DNA from 4 places in the Streptomyces sp. NPDC006235 genome. Region 1 is predicted to be linked to each of the others. Evidence: riboswitches for the same ligand, from Rfam matches in the RefSeq annotation. Region 1 holds a riboswitch; each other region holds the start of a gene.
The links. Region 1 has a riboswitch for cyclic di-AMP ahead of ABZ192_RS16590 (transglycosylase SLT domain-containing protein). Riboswitches for the same ligand answer to the same signal wherever they lie in the genome.
Positions count from the first base shown of each region.

Region 1 (4,285 bases):
CCGGCCCAGCCTGCGCTCCTTGGCCAGGGTGGTCTTCAGGAACTTCGGCGACTGGGCGCGCAGCACCGACTCGTACGTCTCGTAGCCCTTCTCCACGCCGATGACGTAGGTGGCGTGCTCCTCGGCCGCGTACCGGACGAACAACCGCTGCTCGGCCTCCAGGTTGTCGAAGGCGAAGCTCGACAACGAGCAGGCCCGCAGCAGTTCGCCCGTGTCCAGGCGAAGGCCGGGCCGCAGGATCGCGCCCTGCGCGTCCGAGACGCCCAGCCCGATCGCCCGTCCTTGCCCCAACGGGCCCCGTTCGTGGGGCAGGAAGCCGGCCGGCTCCAGCCCCTCGTACACCACCGCGACCCGCGCCTGCGGCTTCACCAGGCCGACGGCTTCGGTGAACTCCGGTTCCATGAAGGGGTTGCGCGGTGTCTCCGACGCCGCGCGCAGCGCGCGCCAGCGCTCCTTCTCCCCCTCGCCGAGCTCCCCGGGCACACCCACACGAACACGCCCACTGCTCAACCCGACCCCCCGATCAAGTCCCCCCTGGACACTTGGAAGGTACCGCCCGAGACGGCCCCGACGGTAGGTAGCGGACCATCTTGTTGCCAACTGGCGCAGAGGCCTTCAACCGGGCAATCGGCGTGCGCCGTGCGATGAAACGAAGGGGCGCGTTGTCCGTATTCTCTGATCATGGCCGCACCCCTCGCATATTCACTCATCGCCACCGACCTGGACGGGACGCTGCTGCGCGGCGACGACACCCTGTCCGACCGGTCCCTCGCCGCGCTCACGCGGGTGGTGGACGCCGGTGCCCGGCACCTCGTGGTGACGGGCCGGCCGGCGCCGAGAGTGCGGCCGCTCCTGGACGACCTGGGCTGTACGGGGCTCGCGGTGTGCGGACAGGGCGCGCAGGTGTACGACGCCGGCGCGGACCGGCTGCTGTGGTCGATCACCCTGGACCGGGAACTGGCGGAGACCGCCCTCGGCAAGATCGAGGCCGAGGTGGGGCAGGTGTACGCCGCGGTCGACCAGGACGGGGTCGACGGCCTCACGCTCATCGAGCCGGGCTACCTGATGCCGCACCCGACCCTTCCGGCGGTGCGGGTCGACCGGCGCGACGACCTGTGGGGCGAGCCCATCAGCAAGGTGCTGCTGCGCCATCCCCACCTGTCGGACGACGAGTTGGCGGCGACGGCCCGCTCGGTGGTCGGTTCACTGGCGACGGTGACGATGTCGGGACCCGGCACGGTCGAGCTCCAGCCGTGCGGCATCACCAAGGCCACCGGCCTGGCGCTGGCCGCCGAGCACCTGGGGCTGCGGCCGGCGGACACCCTCGCCTTCGGCGACATGCCCAACGACATCCCGATGTTCGACTGGGCCGCCCACGGCGTCGCCATGGCCAACGCCCACCCCGAGCTCAAGGCCGTGGCCGACGAGGTCACCCTGTCGAACGAGGACGACGGCATCGCCGTCGTCCTCGAACGACTGCTGGGCGGGACGGATCAGTACGGGCCGTTGACGTTGTCGATCGAGCCGTAGCGGTCGGCCGCGTAGTTGCAGGCCGCGGTGATGTTGGCGACCGGGTCGTACGGGTCCCACGACGTGCCGTCCACGTGGTAGGCCTGGAAGGTCGGGTCGATGGTCTGGAGCAGACCCTTGGACGGCGTGCCCTTGGCGGCGTTCGAGTCCCAGTTGTTGATCGCCTGGGGGTTGCCGGACGACTCGCGCATGACGTTGCGGTAGATGCCGTCGTACGAACCCGGGATCCCCTTCTGCGCCATGATGTCCAGCGCCTCGCGGATCCAGCCGTCCAGGTTGTTCGCGTAGGTCTTCGCGGAGGCCTGGGTGGCCTGGGCGACGCCACCGGCGGGCTTCGCGGCCGGCTTGGCGGGGGCGGAGGACTTGGTCGCCGTCTTCTTCCCGGCGTCCGCCTTGGCCGTCTTCACCGTGAGCTTCAGACCCGGGTGGATCAGCTGCGGGTTGTCGCCGACCGCGGCGCGGTTGTCCTTGTAGAGCTGCTTCCAGCCGCCCGACACGTCGTACTTGTCCGCGATGCGGGCGAGCGAGTCGCCCTTGGTGACGGTGTACGTGAGGGACTTGGCGGGCTGGGCCGCCTGTGGCACGGACTGCGAGACGGTGGGTGCGCTCTGGGCCGGCTGGGCGGCGCTGGCCTGCGTCGCGCCGATCAGCGGCAGGGCGAGGGCCGCTCCGCCGGTGCCGGCGGCCAAGACACGACGGGTGAACTGACTGGTTCTGGGGCGACGGTGCTTGCCTCGGGGCATGGCGATGTTCCTCTCCGGCGCCTGCGAGGTGAGCTGTCGGGTTCGGGCCGGGAGGTGCCCGGCCGCCTACGGCGCTGTGTGCCGTACGCGGCTTCACCCCGAGCCGTTCCGCTGCGCGGACCGGCGACTTACCTGGGTCCCCCGCTCCTGCCCTGCGTGAGTGAGTGGGTTCGTGTGGGGTGTCCGGGCGGTGGCAGGATTCGGCGATCCGCCGGACAGGCCCGGAACGTATGCGAGAGCACATGTCGGGAACAAGCACCGGAGTCACATATCGAGCGGTTGACCTTGGTCAGGGGTGTATGGGGCACTTGATCCTTTGCTGAAGCCAAGGCTCAACTTGCGTGCGGCGGAAGGAGGTACGGGCCGGTGCCGGAGGGGGATGTCACAGGGGATAACGTGATTCAACTCACTGATCACGAGTCCGTGGGGCGATTTGCGCTTAGGGGAATTCGCTTATCCAATGCCGCAAATCGTGCATAGCTCGCTATCGACTGGTAAGTCGATAAATGTCTGTTCTTATGAGCTGATCGAAAACATTGCGGTCGTGATCGGATACCACCCGGCCTGTAACCCTGGGCGCTGGCGGTGATCGAAACGTGACCGGATACGCTGACTCGAGTGATGGCAGCGACCTATCGACAAACCGCGTAATCACCGGCAGACACCAGCAGACACACCGGCAGACACCAGCAGACAGGAGACCCCTCGTGACCGACGTCGGGCCGTTCGGGCTGAGCGTGCGGGACCAGGCTCTGGAAGCCGATGTCCAGGCCGGGATGGCGGCTGTCGAGGAAGGCTTGCTCGAGGCCACCAAGAGTGAGGTGCCCTTCATCACGGAGGCCGCCCAGCACCTGGTCCGGGCCGGTGGCAAGCGGTTCCGCCCGCTGCTCGTGATGCTCGCCGCCCAGTTCGGCGACCGGTACGCGCCCGGGATCGTGCCGTCGGCCGTCGTCGTGGAGCTGACCCACCTCGCCACGCTCTACCACGACGACGTGATGGACGAGGCCACCGTGCGGCGCGGGGTGGCGAGCGCGAACGCCCGCTGGGGCAACTCCGTCGCGGTCCTCACCGGAGACTTCCTCTTCGCCCGCGCCTCGCACATCCTGGCCGACCTCGGCCCGGAGGCGGTGCGGGTGCAGGCCGAGGCGTTCGAGCGGCTGGTGACCGGGCAGATCCTGGAGACGGCCGGACCGCAGGACGGCCGCGACCCCGTCGAGCACTACCTGGACGTGCTGGGCGGCAAGACCGGCTCTCTGGTGGCGGTGTCGTGCAGGTTCGGCGCGATGATGTCCGGCGCCGACGACACGGTCGTGGACGTGCTGACCCAGTACGGCGAACGGCTCGGCGTCGCCTTCCAGCTCGCGGACGACGTCCTGGACATCGCCTCCGACTCCCACGAGTCCGGCAAGACGCCCGGCACCGACCTGCGCGAGGGCATCCCCACGCTCCCCGTGCTGCGGCTGCGCGAGCGCGCCGCCCGGCTCGGACTCGCGGACGACATCGCCCTGTGCGAACTGCTGGACTCCGACCTCACCGACGACGACCGGCACGCCGAGGCCCTGCGCCTGCTGCGGGCCCACCCGGCGCTGGAACAGGCCCGGCGGGACACCGTCCGCTACGCCCAGGACGCCCGCTCGGCGCTGGCGCCGCTGCCCGAATGCACCGCGAAGACGGCGCTGGTGGAGCTGTCCGACGCGGTGGTGCACCGGGCCGGCTAGCGCGTTTTTCCGCCACGACCCCTACGGGTCGGGGGAGATGCCGCCCTCTCGTGTCATACCGCAGCAGTACGTGGAGTTGAGCCCGGGGTCTGACGTATCTCGCCGGCCGATTTGGTCAGATAGTCACCACGGAAAACACCACTCCTCACCAGTTCGGGTGAGAATGGCGGCTCAGGGACGAGTGCGTGCACGACACGGACAGCCGCCGCCGATCACGGAGGTAGGGCACACATGGCACCGTACGCAACCGACGACAGCACGACCGCCGGGGAGGTCGACGAGCAGCGCTCCGGG
Region 1 is NZ_JBEXSR010000012.1:12,362-16,646, reverse strand. Features, by position in the region: gene ABZ192_RS16600 (GNAT family N-acetyltransferase) at 1-489, opposite strand, end outside; gene ABZ192_RS16595 (HAD family hydrolase) at 682-1,530, shown strand; gene ABZ192_RS16590 (transglycosylase SLT domain-containing protein) at 1,494-2,273, opposite strand; cyclic di-AMP (ydaO/yuaA leader) riboswitch at 2,277-2,450, opposite strand; gene ABZ192_RS16585 (polyprenyl synthetase family protein) at 2,981-3,991, shown strand; gene ABZ192_RS16580 (DUF2092 domain-containing protein) at 4,223-4,285, shown strand, end outside.

Region 2 (4,285 bases), on a different contig from region 1:
GCCGCGAGGAGGGGTTCGCCATGACCCGACCGTCCGCCCGTTACGTGCTGCCCGAGTTCACCGAACGCACGGCGTCCGGGCAACGGACGATGGACCCGTACTCCAAGCTCCTGGAGGGGCGGATCGTCTTCCTCGGGGCGCCGGTGGACGAGACCTCGGCGAACGACGTGATGGCCCAGTTCATGTACCTCGAGCACCAGGCCCCCGACCGCGACATCTCGCTCTACATCAACTCCCCCGGCGGCACCTTCCACGCCATGGCGGCCCTCTACGACACGATGCAGTACGTCGCCTGCGACGTGGAGACGGTCTGCCTGGGGCAGGCCGGCGCCGCCGCCTCGGTGCTGCTGGCGGCGGGCACGCCCGGCAAGCGATCCGTGTTGCCGGACGCGCGTCTGGTGATCCATCAGCCCGCGCTGCCCGAGCCGGTCCGCGGGCAGGCCGGCGATCTGGCGATCCAGGCCGAGGAGTTGCTGCGGATCCGGACCCGCATGGAAGAGATGCTCGCACTGCACACGGGCCGCACCCGGGAGCAGGTGAGCGCGGACATCGAGCGCGACAAGGTCCTCACTGCCCAGGAGGCGGTGGAGTACGGCCTGGTGGACCGGATCGTCCCCCACCGCAACGCCACCCTGGCCCCGCCGACGGGAGAGTGAGCCGCCGGTGCTCCCGCCCGAACTGCCGCCGCTGCCCGCACTGACCCGCGCCGAGGCGGAGTTGATCGACCGTTACCTGGAGGTCGTCGACCTGCTCGGCCGGATCAACCCCGCCCTGCCCGGCGACACCTACCGCGGACTGCGCGCCGCCCAGGCCCTGGTCGGCAAGGCGACCGCACTGCGTGACGCATTGACCCTGATGCACCAGCGGGGTGAGACGGAACTGCACTCCGGCACCCTCGGCCGGGCACTGCGGGTGCTGGACGGCGAGCGGCGCACGGCACGCGTCACCCTGCCCCCGGAGTCCGTCAGTTGACGCGGATGCGCCGGCCCGGACGCCCGCCCGCTCGGCGGAGCGTCCGGGCCTGAGTCCAAACGGACCGAATGACGTACCCCTGTTCGGAGTAGACGGGAGTCCTGTTTTTGGGCCCTCACAGTTGCGCAACGCGCGTAGCCGAGGGGCGGAATGGGACATTCCATTGCTGGTCCGGCGGTCCATGACCCCGTGGACGGTGGCTCGAACACAGGCGTGTCCACCCGAACGGGTGAGTGGTGAGTAACAACACAAATCCCCGGTTCGGTTGGGATTTCCGGACATGCATGAGCCAAGATCCGTGTCTGACGACAAGCCCCCGCCACAGCGGCGGGGCGGTCCGGGCGGACGCCGAGTCCTGCCGCCGCCTGGATGACCGGTCGACAGAAGTGCATCGGCAGGAGTGGAGGACCCAAGCACGACGGGTCGCCGGGACGGTCACGCCATGACCGGACCCGAGTAGCCCTTGGGGTGAAGCCGCGTCAGCGGCCGGGCAACTTCGCCAGCCCGAATCCGACAGGTCATCCTTCACAGGCGGCTGACGAAGGGTTGCGCATGACTGCGCTCAATCGTGTCCCGTCGCTGATGGTCCGGGCCGGTACGGCCTCGGCCCTCACCATCGCCGCCGTGGGCGGCTCGATCGTGGCCCCCGGCTTCTCGTCCGAAGCAGCGGCAGCCACACCGGCGACCAAGGCACTCCAGATCGCGGCCTCGAAGAAGGGTTCGCCCTACAAGTACGGGGCCACCGGTCCGCACAGGTTCGACTGCTCCGGGCTCACGCTGTATTCGTTCAAGAAGGCCGGCAAGAAGCTCCCCCGCACGGCCGCCCAGCAGTACAACAAGACGCGCCACATCTCCGCCAAGAACCGCAAGGCCGGAGACCTGGTGTTCTTCCACTCGGGCAGCAACGTGTACCACGTGGGTATCTACGCGGGTAAGAACAAGCTCTGGCACTCCCCCAAGAGCGGGGACGTGGTGCGGCTGCAGAAGATCTGGACCAAGAGCGTCTGGTACGGGCGCGTGAAGTGATCCGCCCGGCCTGCGGCGGCGCCCCTGCCGCGCCGCCGCACGCCGGAGCGTGACACGGCCTCAAGTGGTTACCCGTCCCCCATGGCCGAGCACCGTCCCTGCACCGCACGCGGCGAGACCCCGCTGCAACGCGCCGACCGGAACTTCGTCGAGCTGCTCCAGGAGCTCCGGGTCACCCAGACGGGCGTACAGATCCTGTTCGCGTTCCTGTTGTCGCTCGCGTTCACCTCGCGCTTCACGTCCCTCGACACGGTCCAGCGCGTCACCTACGTCATCACGCTGCTCCTCGCGGTCCTGGCCGCGGCGCTGTTCACCGCGCCGGCCGCGCTGCACCGCTCGCTCTTCCAGCAGGGCGCCAAGCCGCGCATCGTGCAGGTCTCCTCGCGACTGGCCACCACCGGCCTGGTCGTGCTGGTGTTCGCCTTCAGCGGTTCCGTGCTGTTGGTGGTGGATGTGACGACCAGTCGGGCCGGTGGCATCGCCGCGGGCGCGGCGACGTTCCTGGTCTGCGTCGGCCTGTGGGGGCTGCTCCCCCGGCTGGTGCGGCGGGCGGGGCTGCGCGAGGAGACACGCGGCGGCCCCGAGCGACCTGAAGCCACCGTCGAGGAGCCCGCGCCCCAGGGGGCCGTCCGGATCCCCGCGCCGCTGCGCGGCACCATCAGGCAGCCCTCAGTGGTTCGAGAAGGAGCAGCACACCGAGAAGCGTCAGCGCGGCGCCGGTGACCCCCTCGACGGCCCGCGCGGCACGCGGCTCCCGCAGCCACCGGCCGAGCCGGTCCACCAGCAGTGCCACGGCCGGGAACCACAGCAGCGCCAGGACCACCACGATCAGCGCCAGCAACAGCGTCCGGGGCAGCGCGGGACTGCCCGCGGGCACGAACTGCGGCAGCAGGCTGAGGAAGGTGATCGGCGCCTTCGGGTTGAGGGCGTTCGTGACGAAGCCCTGTCGCAGGGGACGCGCGGCGGACGAAACGGTCTCGACAGCCACGGCAGGCGGCCGCCGCAGCGACCACAGCGTCCGCAGTCCCAGGTACAGGACATAGCCGCCGCCCACCAGCTGGAGCGCGCGGAACAGCGCGGGCACGGCGGCCAGGACCGCGGCGACCCCCGCCACGGCCAGCGCGGTGTGCAGCAGCAGCCCGCCGGCGACACCGAGGGCGCAGGCGATGCCGGCCCGGCGGGAGACCAGGGCGTTGCGCACGACGACGGTGAAGTCGGCGCCCGGCATGGCGACCATGCCGGCGGCCACCCCGGTGAAGGCGATGAGTTGTCCGTCCATACGGCCAGACTGCCGGGTCGAAGCCTTCAGCAGGTATTTTGAATGTCCTGGGTGAGCCTTAAGCATCGCTTTGGTCTGCGGAGGTCAGCGGCATGTACGACCCGACCCGGCTCGCGGCGCTCGTCGCCGTCGCGGAGGCCGGGTCCATCACCCGGGCCGCCGAGCGCCTCGGCTACACCCCGCCCGCGCTCTCCCAGCAACTGGCGAAGCTGGAGCGGGAGGCGGGCTCGGCGCTGCTGGTCCGGCATCACCGCGGGGCGCGGCTGACGGCTGCGGGCGAGCTGCTGGTGGCACGGGCCCGGCGGGTGCTCGACGAGCTGGAGCAGGCCCGTCACGAACTGGCCCGGCTGGCCGGTCTGTCGGGCGGCGTCCTCAGGCTCGGCACGTTCCAGACGGCGGGCATCCATCTGCTGCCGCCGGTGCTCAGCGCGTTCCGCCGGGCTCATCCGGATGTGGAGCTGTCCGTCGCCGACTACGAACCACCGGCCGGTGTCACGGCCGTGGCCGCCGGTGAGATCGACCTGGCGCTGACCCACACCTACCAGCCCGCCGACGCCCTGACGTTTCCGGCCTCCGTCCGCTCGGAGCCGGTGCTGGTCGAGGAACTCGTTCTGGTGACCGCCCCGGGTCATGCCCTCGCCGACGGCACGGCCAGGCTTCCCCTGACGGAACTGGCGGGTCAGCCGCTGATCAGCATGGCGCCGGAGCATCCGTCCCGGCAGGGTGTGGAGGCGGCGCTGGCCAGGGCCGGGGCCAGCCCGTCGGTCCTGGTCTCGACACCCGGGTATGCGCTGGTGTGCGCGCTGGTCAGCGCGGGGCTCGGGGTGGGCGTCGTACCGGAGATGGTGGCGCGGACGTCGGTCACGCCGGTCGGGGTGCGCCCGCTCGGGGCGGGCGAGCTGCGCCGTACGATCTCCGTCGCCTATCGGGGCGAGGAGGCGGCGCCTGCCGTGGAGGCCTTCCGGGCCTTGTTGCGCGGGGCGTTCGGCCGCGCGCGGCACACGTCAC
Region 2 is NZ_JBEXSR010000005.1:215,302-219,586, forward strand. Features, by position in the region: gene ABZ192_RS08565 (ATP-dependent Clp protease proteolytic subunit) at 21-656, shown strand; gene ABZ192_RS08570 (hypothetical protein) at 664-972, shown strand; cyclic di-AMP (ydaO/yuaA leader) riboswitch at 1,319-1,521, shown strand; gene ABZ192_RS08575 (C40 family peptidase) at 1,525-1,998, shown strand; gene ABZ192_RS08580 (DUF6328 family protein) at 2,080-2,721, shown strand; gene ABZ192_RS08585 (LysE family translocator) at 2,657-3,277, opposite strand; gene ABZ192_RS08590 (LysR family transcriptional regulator) at 3,370-4,285, shown strand, end outside.
Region 2: linked by a shared signal. The riboswitch ahead of ABZ192_RS08575 (C40 family peptidase) and the one ahead of ABZ192_RS16590 (transglycosylase SLT domain-containing protein) in region 1 are both predicted to bind cyclic di-AMP.

Region 3 (4,285 bases), on a different contig from region 1:
TCACCAACTCCGGAATAGGACACCCGTCAGCGATGTTGGGGGGTCAGTCGCCACACCCGGAATCCCGTGATCCGGAAGTGGCTCCACACGGTCCGGAAGCCGAAGTGCCCACTCGTGTACGGCTTCGGATCGCGGTAGTCGAAGACGAGCCTCCCGTTGTTCCACCACCGCACCGTCGAACCGTCGGAGACGATCCGCACCCGGTTCGGCTCGCCCGGCACCAGCAGCGGCTCGGTGTAGTCGTAGATCAAAGGCCGGACACCGGGCTCCCCGACGTACCGCCGCAGCCGGGTCGTGGTGTTGTAGTTGGCACCGTAACCGGCGTAGTACGTCGTCAGGTGGTCGTACTCCTCCAGCGCCCCACCGCGCGGCGTGGCGAAGAGGTCGCCCGGGGAGCGGACGTCGGTCGCGTTCCAGAAGTTGTTGAGGTCCGAGACGCGGTCGTTGGCCCCGCCCTCGGAGACGGGCGTGGCGGTGTACTCGAGGACATACGGCCCGTCGAGCCGCTGCCTGAACCATACGGTCGCCCCGCTCGGCACGTCGATCTCCAGAACGCCGCGAGAGGCGGTCACGGTGCCACCGTCCTGGAGTTCGGTCGCCCACTGGGCGAGACCGTGACGGAAGTCGTCCCGGGCGATGAGGCGGCGGTGCCGGGGTGCGGCATGCGCGGCGCCCGCCGGGACGAGGGCCGCCACGGCGGCTCCGGCGGCCAGGGTGGCGAACGCTCTGCGAGTGGTCGGCACGGGACACATCTCCTTGGGGGATCCGCCTGGAAGGCTCTAGAAAGCGCTTGCGCTCCGGACGGGATCACTGTGTCCCAACTGCCGCTCGCTGTCGATCCCTTGGGGCGACCGGAAGGTGCGCGCACACACCGAAGGCCGGACCCGGGGATCGGGGTCCGGCCTTCGGTCGCGTGTCAGGCAGGTGGTGACGCGGTCGGTCAGCCGACGGAGACGCCGTGCGAGCGCAGGAAGGCGACCGGGTCCACGTCCGAGCCGTAGTCCGGCGTGGTGCGGATCTCGAAGTGCAGGTGCGGTCCGGTCACGTTGCCGGTGGCACCGGACAGGCCGATCTCCTGCCCGGCACTCACGGTCTGGCCGGCCGAGACGGAGAGCGAGGACAGGTGGGCATACTGCGCGTAGCTGCCGTCGTTCAGCCTGATGACGACCTGGTTGCCGTACGCGCCGCCCCAGCCGGCGGAGACGACCGCGCCCGCGCTGACGGCCTTGAGCGAGGTGCCGGTCGGGACGACGAAGTCGACACCGGTGTGGTAGCCGCTGGACCACATGCTGCCGGACATGTGGTACGGGGTGCCGACGGTGGCGCCCTCCACCGGGAGGGTGTAGCCGCTGGACGTCGCGGCGGCGGGCTTGGCGGCGGCCGGCTTCGCGGGCGACTCGGCGGCGGACGACTTCGACGCCGAGGACTTCGAGGGCCTGGGAGCCGAGGGCTTCGACGGGGCCGGGGACTCGCTCGCCGCCGCCTTCTTGCCGATCGCCAGCTTCAGCCCCGGGTGGATCAGCGACGGGTCGTCGCCGACGGCGTCACGGTTGTCCGAGTAGAGCTTCTTCCAGCCGCCGTCGACGTTCTGCTCGTCGGCGATCTTCGCGAGATAGTCACCGGCCCGCACGGTGTACGAGCGGGCGCCCGTGGCCTTTTCGGTGGCTTTCTTCTCGGCTGCCGGCGCGGACTGGACGGCCTTTTCCGGAGCCGACTGCGGGGTGGCGGCGTGGGCGCCGGCGGCCCCCATGAGCGGAAGGGCGAGAGCGGCCCCACCGGTTCCGGCGACGGCGATGGAGCGGGTGAAACGCTGGGACTTCGGGCGGCGATGCTTACCCTTCGCGGGCATGGCGAATTCCTCTCCGTCGCCTGCGAGGTGAGCTGTCGGGTTCGGACTGGAGATGCCCGGCCACGCCGAGGCGCGGCTTAACCCCAAGCCGTTCCGGGAACCGGAACAGGCGTCTTACCTGTGGGTCCCCCGCTCCTGCCGTACGTCGGGTCAGTGTGTGCGGGCTCCGGGCGGCGGCAGGATTAGGCGTCCGTCCGGATTGGTGGGGAACGTAAGCGACCAGGACGCAAAGGGACAAGCTCGCGGTTGCCCGTGACGGCATTTTTCTTGACGCGCCGACATTTTTTCCGTCACGGAGCGTGGATTACCGATCTCCAGCTTCCCGCAATACCCCTGAACAACGCCGGAATTACGTGCACATGGCAACAACACATCGTCACGAATATGACGATGCTCACGCACCCCGGCCTCATCTCCTTTACAGCCGGGGCACGTTATACCTAAACAGCTGAAGCGCTCCCTATTCGGACAGAAAGACTACATACGCCTAAGCCGGACGACAGTCGCATCCAGATCCCCGCGCAGACCGACCCGCAGCCCGTGATGGAGCAGTACGACTCCCCGGTGAACTTCGCCCGTTTCGAGGCATTCGTACGATGCTGCCGGGTCGAGACCCCGCAGCCGGAGCGCCGGAACGGGCTCGCCGTAGCGCTGCGCCTGGAGCCAGGCGAGGACGACGATCTCGTCGCCGAGGACGTACTGCACGGCGCTCAGGCCCCCCTCCGGCGGGCGCAGCCGGTACAGGTCGCCGCGCTGCACCACGGGCCGGATCTCTTTGTAGAGCTCCACCCACTCCCGCGCTTCGGCGAGTTCCTCCTCCGTCCACTTCGTGAGGTCGCCGCCGACCCCGAGCACCCCGGCCATGGCGCTGACGAACCGGAACCGCAGGGAGCTGGCCCGGTGGTTGAGCATGGCGTTCGGGCTGTCGGTGACCCAGGCGGCCATGACCCGGGCCGGGTGGATCTGGCTGAAGCCTTGCTGGATGGCGAGCCGGTCGAGCGGGTCGGTGTTGTCCGAGGTCCACACCTGGTCCGTGCGGCCGAGCACACCGAGGTCGATCCGGCCGCCGCCGCCCGAGCAGGACTCGAAGGCCACCCCGGGGTGGGCGGCCCGCAACCGGTCCAGCAGGGCGTACAGGGCGTGCACGTGGTCGACCCACAGCCGCTGCGGGTAGGGGTCGTCCGGCCACCCGGCGTCGGTGAAGCAGCGGTTGAAGTCCCACTTGACGTAGTCGATCGGCGCGCTGGAGAGGAGTCCGTCGAGCTGCCCCCAGAGGTACTCCTGGACGTCCTCGCGGGCGAGGTTCAGTACGAGCTGATTGCGGAACTCTGTCCGCTTTCGTCCCGGTTGGTACTGCACCCAGTCCGGGTGCGCGCGGTACAGCTCGCTGTCCGGGTTGACCATCTCCGGCTCGACCCAGATCCCGAACCGCATGCCGAGGCCGTGCACGTGCTCGGCGAGCGGCTTCAGTCCGCCCGGGAAGCGGTCGGGGTTGGGGGTCCAGTCGCCGAGCCCGGCCCGGTCGCTGGTGCGCGTCCCGAACCAGCCGTCGTCGACCACGAACAGCTCGACACCCATGGCGGCGGCCCGCTCTGCGAGCGCCCGCTGCTGTTCTTCGGAGATGTCGAACTCGGTGGCCTCCCAGGAGTTGAACAGCACCGGCCGGTCCTGGTCCGCGTCCGGGACCACGTACGTCCGCTGGTAGGCGTGCCAGGCGCGGCTGGCCCCGCCGTGGCCGCCGTCGCTCCAGAGCCCGGCGAAGACGGGGGTCGTGTACGACTCCCCCGTGCCCAGCATCAGCAGGCCCGATTCGTCGTACCCGGCCCCGCCGGTGATCTGCACGCGCGCGTCCGGGAGCTGTGCCACGGCGATCCGCCAAGACCCGGACCAGCCCAGGGCGCATCCGTAGACCTCGCCGTGCTCCTCGGTCGCGTCGGTGTCGAGCGCGACCCATGGCAGGTGCTGGTGACCGGTGTGGCCGCGGCGGCTGCCGATGACCTTCTCGCCGTGGGTGAGGCCGGAGCGCTCCAGCCGGGACTCGGCACCCCAGCGGCCGTGCAGCTGGGACAGCCGCCAGGAGTCGCGGTCGGGCAGGGTCCAGGTGGCGGAGTCGGCGCGCAGCACCTCGACGGCGGGTCCGTGGTTGTCGAGGGTCACCCGGCGTTCGACGACGTCCGTCCCGGGGCGCATCCGGTAGTGCAGCGTGATGGCCAGGTCGCCGTCGCGGAAGCGCAGCCGCAGCTCACCGTCCTCGGCGTCATGGCCCTCGTAGGTCCACTCGGTGCCGCGCCGCTCGCCGGTGCGTACGGACAGGGCGGGCCGGGTGAAACGGGGGCCGCCCTCGACCGGATACTCCTCGCGTCCGTCGAGCGGTGACTCGAAGGGCCAGTAGTCCGGCAGCGGCCGGACGGCGAGGGCCTCGGCGTCGGCGAGGGC
Region 3 is NZ_JBEXSR010000002.1:180,792-185,076, reverse strand. Features, by position in the region: gene ABZ192_RS03015 (DUF6250 domain-containing protein) at 27-743, opposite strand; gene ABZ192_RS03010 (LysM peptidoglycan-binding domain-containing M23 family metallopeptidase) at 941-1,849, opposite strand; cyclic di-AMP (ydaO/yuaA leader) riboswitch at 1,854-2,015, opposite strand; gene ABZ192_RS03005 (alpha-galactosidase) at 2,327-4,285, opposite strand, start outside.
Region 3: linked by a shared signal. The riboswitch ahead of ABZ192_RS03010 (LysM peptidoglycan-binding domain-containing M23 family metallopeptidase) and the one ahead of ABZ192_RS16590 (transglycosylase SLT domain-containing protein) in region 1 are both predicted to bind cyclic di-AMP.

Region 4 (4,285 bases), on a different contig from region 1:
ACTGCGGCGGCTCGTCTCCAAGGCGTTCACGCCCCGCCGGGTCGCCGAGTTCGCGCCGCGGGTGCAGGAGCTCACCGACACCCTCATCGACGGGTTCGCGCGGAAGGGGTCCGCCGACCTCATCCACGAGTTCGCGTTCCCGCTCCCCATCTACGCCATCTGCGACCTGCTCGGCGTCCCCCGCGAGGACCAGGACGACTTCCGCGACTGGGCGGGGATGATGATCCGTCATCAGGGCGGGCCCAGGGGCGGCGTGGCGCGGTCCGTGAAGAAGATGCGCGGCTACCTCGCCGACCTCATCCACCGCAAGCGGGAGGCGCTGCCCGACGAGCCCGCCCCTGGCGAGGACCTCATCTCCGGCCTGATCCGCGCCTCCGACCACGGTGAGCACCTCACCGAGAACGAGGCCGCGGCCATGGCCTTCATCCTGCTGTTCGCCGGCTTCGAGACCACCGTGAACCTGATCGGCAACGGGACCTACGCCCTGCTCACCCACCCCGAGCAGCGCGCGCGCCTCCAGGCGTCCCTCGCCGCCGGGGAGACCGGCCTCCTGGAGACCGGCGTCGAGGAACTCCTGCGCTTCGACGGCCCCGTCGAACTCGCCACCTGGCGGTTCGCCACCCAGCCCCTCACCATCGGCGGGCAGCACATCGCGGCCGGCGACCCGGTCCTCGTCGTCCTGGCCGCCGCGGACCGGGATCCGGAGCGGTTCGCCGATCCGGACGTGCTGGACCTCGCCCGCCGTGACAACCAGCACCTCGGCTACGGCCACGGCATCCACTACTGCCTCGGCGCCCCGCTCGCCCGCCTGGAGGGCCAGAGCGCGCTCGCCACGCTCCTCACCCGCCTTCCGGACCTGCGGCTCGCCGCGGATCCGGCCGAGCTGAGATGGCGCGGCGGCCTCATCATGCGCGGGCTGCGCACGCTGCCGGTGGAGTTCTCACCGAATAAACATGACACGCCGTCAGGCCTGTGATCTTCACGTGATCTGCGCGGCATGAACTTGTGACAAGTGATCGTCTGCCGATACGTTCACCCATCATCAGCGCGGCCCGGGAAACCCTGCGCCGCGCCGGTCACTGCTGTCTCGCGAAAGGTCTCCGTATGCTCTCCGGGAACGGTCGGCACCGTCGCCCCCGCCAGGCTCCGGCTCTCCTCGTCGCGGCCGGGGTCACCGGCTCCGCCATCGCGATCCCGCTCCTCGGAGCCTCCGGTGCCAGCGCGGCCGACGGCACGACCTGGGACCGGGTCGCGGACTGCGAGACCGGCGGCGCCTGGAGCCAGAACAGCGGCAACGGATACTTCGGCGGCCTCCAGTTGTCCCAGGAGGACTGGGAGAACCACGGCGGCCTCGACTACGCCCCGAGCGCCGACCTGGCCAGCCGCTCCCAGCAGATAGCCGTGGCCGAGAGAATCCTCGCCGACCAGGGGGTCGGCGCCTGGCGCACCTGCGGTCTGCTCTCCGGCCTCGAACAGGACAAGGGCTCGGGCGCGTCCGACTCGTCCGCTCCGACGGACTCGCCCGGACTGCTCGACTCCTCCGAGTCGGACGAAACCACCAACTCCGACAAGTCACCTGATTCTTCCGATTCCTCGACGCAGGACCAGTCGCAGGATCCGTCCCGGGAGCAGTCCCAGGACCAGCCCCGGGATCAGTCGCAGGAGCAGGAGCCCGGCAGCTCCCCGTCACCCACTCCCGAGAGTGGCGAGCCCGGCAAGTCGCCGCATGACGACCGCTCTTCCGCCCCGACCGACACCACTTCCGGCCGCCACCGCGGCCCCAGCGCCGACGAGGACGCCAAGGCCGAGGACGGCCGTCCGTCCGGGTCCGCCGGACGGCACGCCTCGCGCGACGGCGAGGCCGCCCGGGAGGTGGCGGACGGCTCCTATACCGTCCGCCCCGGCGACAGCCTCTGGTCCATCGCGAACTCTCTTGACCTCAGCGGCGGATGGCACGCGCTCTACGTCGGGAACGAGACGGCTGTCGGCACCGACCCGAACCTCATCCGCCCCGGTCAGAAGCTCACGGTAGGGGTCGAAGCGGACGAGCGGTAGCCGGTGGGGCAGTACGGAAACGGGGGCGGAAGTCACCCCGAAACCGTGCGAGTTCACGTCCCCGTTCGTGGCTAATGTCCTTTATCGGTGCGGTGAGAGATAGATCTCAGAAGCCCTGATCGTCTTTGAAATTCCGCGGATCTCATGTCTACGGTCATGACCGCTCGTCACCGCGAGCCCCGGCTGCCGCAACGCCGAATCCTGCCAGCGGCCGCACGGGAACAGTCGTCGCGTCAAGCGCCGTAGGCAGGAGCGGGGGACCCAAGGTAAGTGCCCTACCGGCCGGTTGTGCCGGAAGGGCTTGGGGTGAAGCCGCGTCCCGGGAGGGACGCGGCCGGGCAACTCAACCGGCCCGAACCCGACAGCTCACCTCGCAGGCGTCGGTGAGGGGATCTCTCCATGCTGTTTTCCGGCAAGGGCACGCACCGCCGTCCGTCCAAGGCCTCTCGGGTCATCGCCATCGCCGGTGTCACCGGTGCCGCCGTCGCCGCCCCGCTGATGGCGGCCGGCAACGCCTCCGCCGCCACCGCCTCCGAGTGGGACGCCGTCGCCCAGTGCGAGTCCGGCGGCAACTGGTCCATCAACACCGGCAACGGCTACTACGGCGGTCTGCAGTTCTCCGCCTCCACCTGGTCCGGCTACGGCGGCACCAAGTACGCCTCCACCGCCGACCAGGCCACCAAGTCCCAGCAGATCGAGATCGCCGAGAAGGTTCTCGCGAGCCAGGGCAAGGGTGCCTGGCCGGTCTGCGGCAAGGGCCTGTCGAGCGCCGGCTACAGCGGCGGCTCCGAGCAGAGCAGCGGCTCCACCGAGACCCGCCAGACCGAGCAGCAGCCGGCCTCCCGCTCCGACGAGCGCCCGGCCCAGACCCAGAAGACCCAGAAGACCGTCACCACCCCGACCGGCAAGAAGGTCAAGAAGGGCGACGGCGAGTACAAGGTCGTCAAGGGTGACACCCTCAGCTCCATCGCGACCGAGCAGAAGGTCGAGGGCGGCTGGGAGAAGCTGTTCGACCTGAACAAGGACATCATCACGGACGCCAACCTGATCTACCCGGGCCAGCAGCTGCACCTGAAGTAAGCAGCGGCCCACCCCCGTCCCCCACGGGCTCCCCGCCCCGGCGCGTCACCCCCCGTGCGCGCCGGGGCGGGGTTTTTTCTGCCGGTCTTTTTCTGCCGGTCTTTGCGATCCGGCTTTGTTCCGTTCGGAAACAATTTACTCTCGGTTCTGTCCATGGGGTGGGCGACCCGGTGGCCGATCGCCCGGAGCCGGTTAGGCTCATGTCGCGAGCCACCGCGGCCCGCGCCTCGCCGGGCCCCCGCGGCCCGCGTACCCGCGTCACATGAAGAAGGAGATGCTCGTGCCGTCCATCGACGTCGTCGTAGCCCGGGAAATCCTGGACTCCCGAGGCAACCCCACGGTCGAGGTCGAGGTCGGCCTCGACGACGGCAGCACCGGTCGTGCCGCCGTCCCGTCCGGCGCCTCCACGGGCGCCTTCGAGGCCATCGAGCTGCGTGACGGCGACTCGAACCGCTACCTCGGCAAGGGTGTGGAGAAGGCCGTCCTCGCGGTCATCGAGCAGATCGGCCCGGAGCTCGTCGGCTACGACGCCACCGAGCAGCGCCTGATCGACCAGGCCATGTTCGACCTGGACGCCACCGACAACAAGGGCTCCCTCGGCGCCAACGCCATCCTCGGCGTCTCCCTCGCCGTCGCCCACGCAGCCTCCGAGGCCAGCGACCTGCCGCTGTTCCGCTACCTGGGCGGTCCGAACGCGCACCTGCTGCCGGTGCCGATGATGAACATCCTGAACGGCGGCTCGCACGCCGACTCCAACGTGGACATCCAGGAGTTCATGATCGCCCCGATCGGCGCGGAGTCCTTCTCCGAGGCCCTGCGCTGGGGCGCCGAGGTCTACCACACGCTGAAGAAGGTTCTGAAGAGCAAGGGCCTGGCCACCGGCCTCGGCGACGAGGGCGGCTTCGCCCCGAACCTCGGCTCCAACCGCGAGGCCCTCGACCTCATCCTCGAGGCGATCAACGAGGCCGGCTACACCCCCGGCGAGCAGATCGCCCTGGCCCTCGACGTGGCCGCGTCCGAGTTCTACAAGGACGGCGTCTACACCTTCGAGGGCAAGGAGCGCTCGGCGGCCGAGATGACCGAGTACTACGCGGAGCTCGTCGACGCGTACCCGCTCGTCTCCATCGAGGACCCGCTGTTCGAGGACGAC
Region 4 is NZ_JBEXSR010000032.1:100,675-104,959, reverse strand. Features, by position in the region: gene ABZ192_RS30290 (cytochrome P450) at 1-976, shown strand, start outside; gene ABZ192_RS30285 (transglycosylase family protein) at 1,105-2,055, shown strand; cyclic di-AMP (ydaO/yuaA leader) riboswitch at 2,284-2,450, shown strand; gene ABZ192_RS30280 (transglycosylase family protein) at 2,455-3,135, shown strand; gene eno (phosphopyruvate hydratase) at 3,416-4,285, shown strand, end outside.
Region 4: linked by a shared signal. The riboswitch ahead of ABZ192_RS30280 (transglycosylase family protein) and the one ahead of ABZ192_RS16590 (transglycosylase SLT domain-containing protein) in region 1 are both predicted to bind cyclic di-AMP.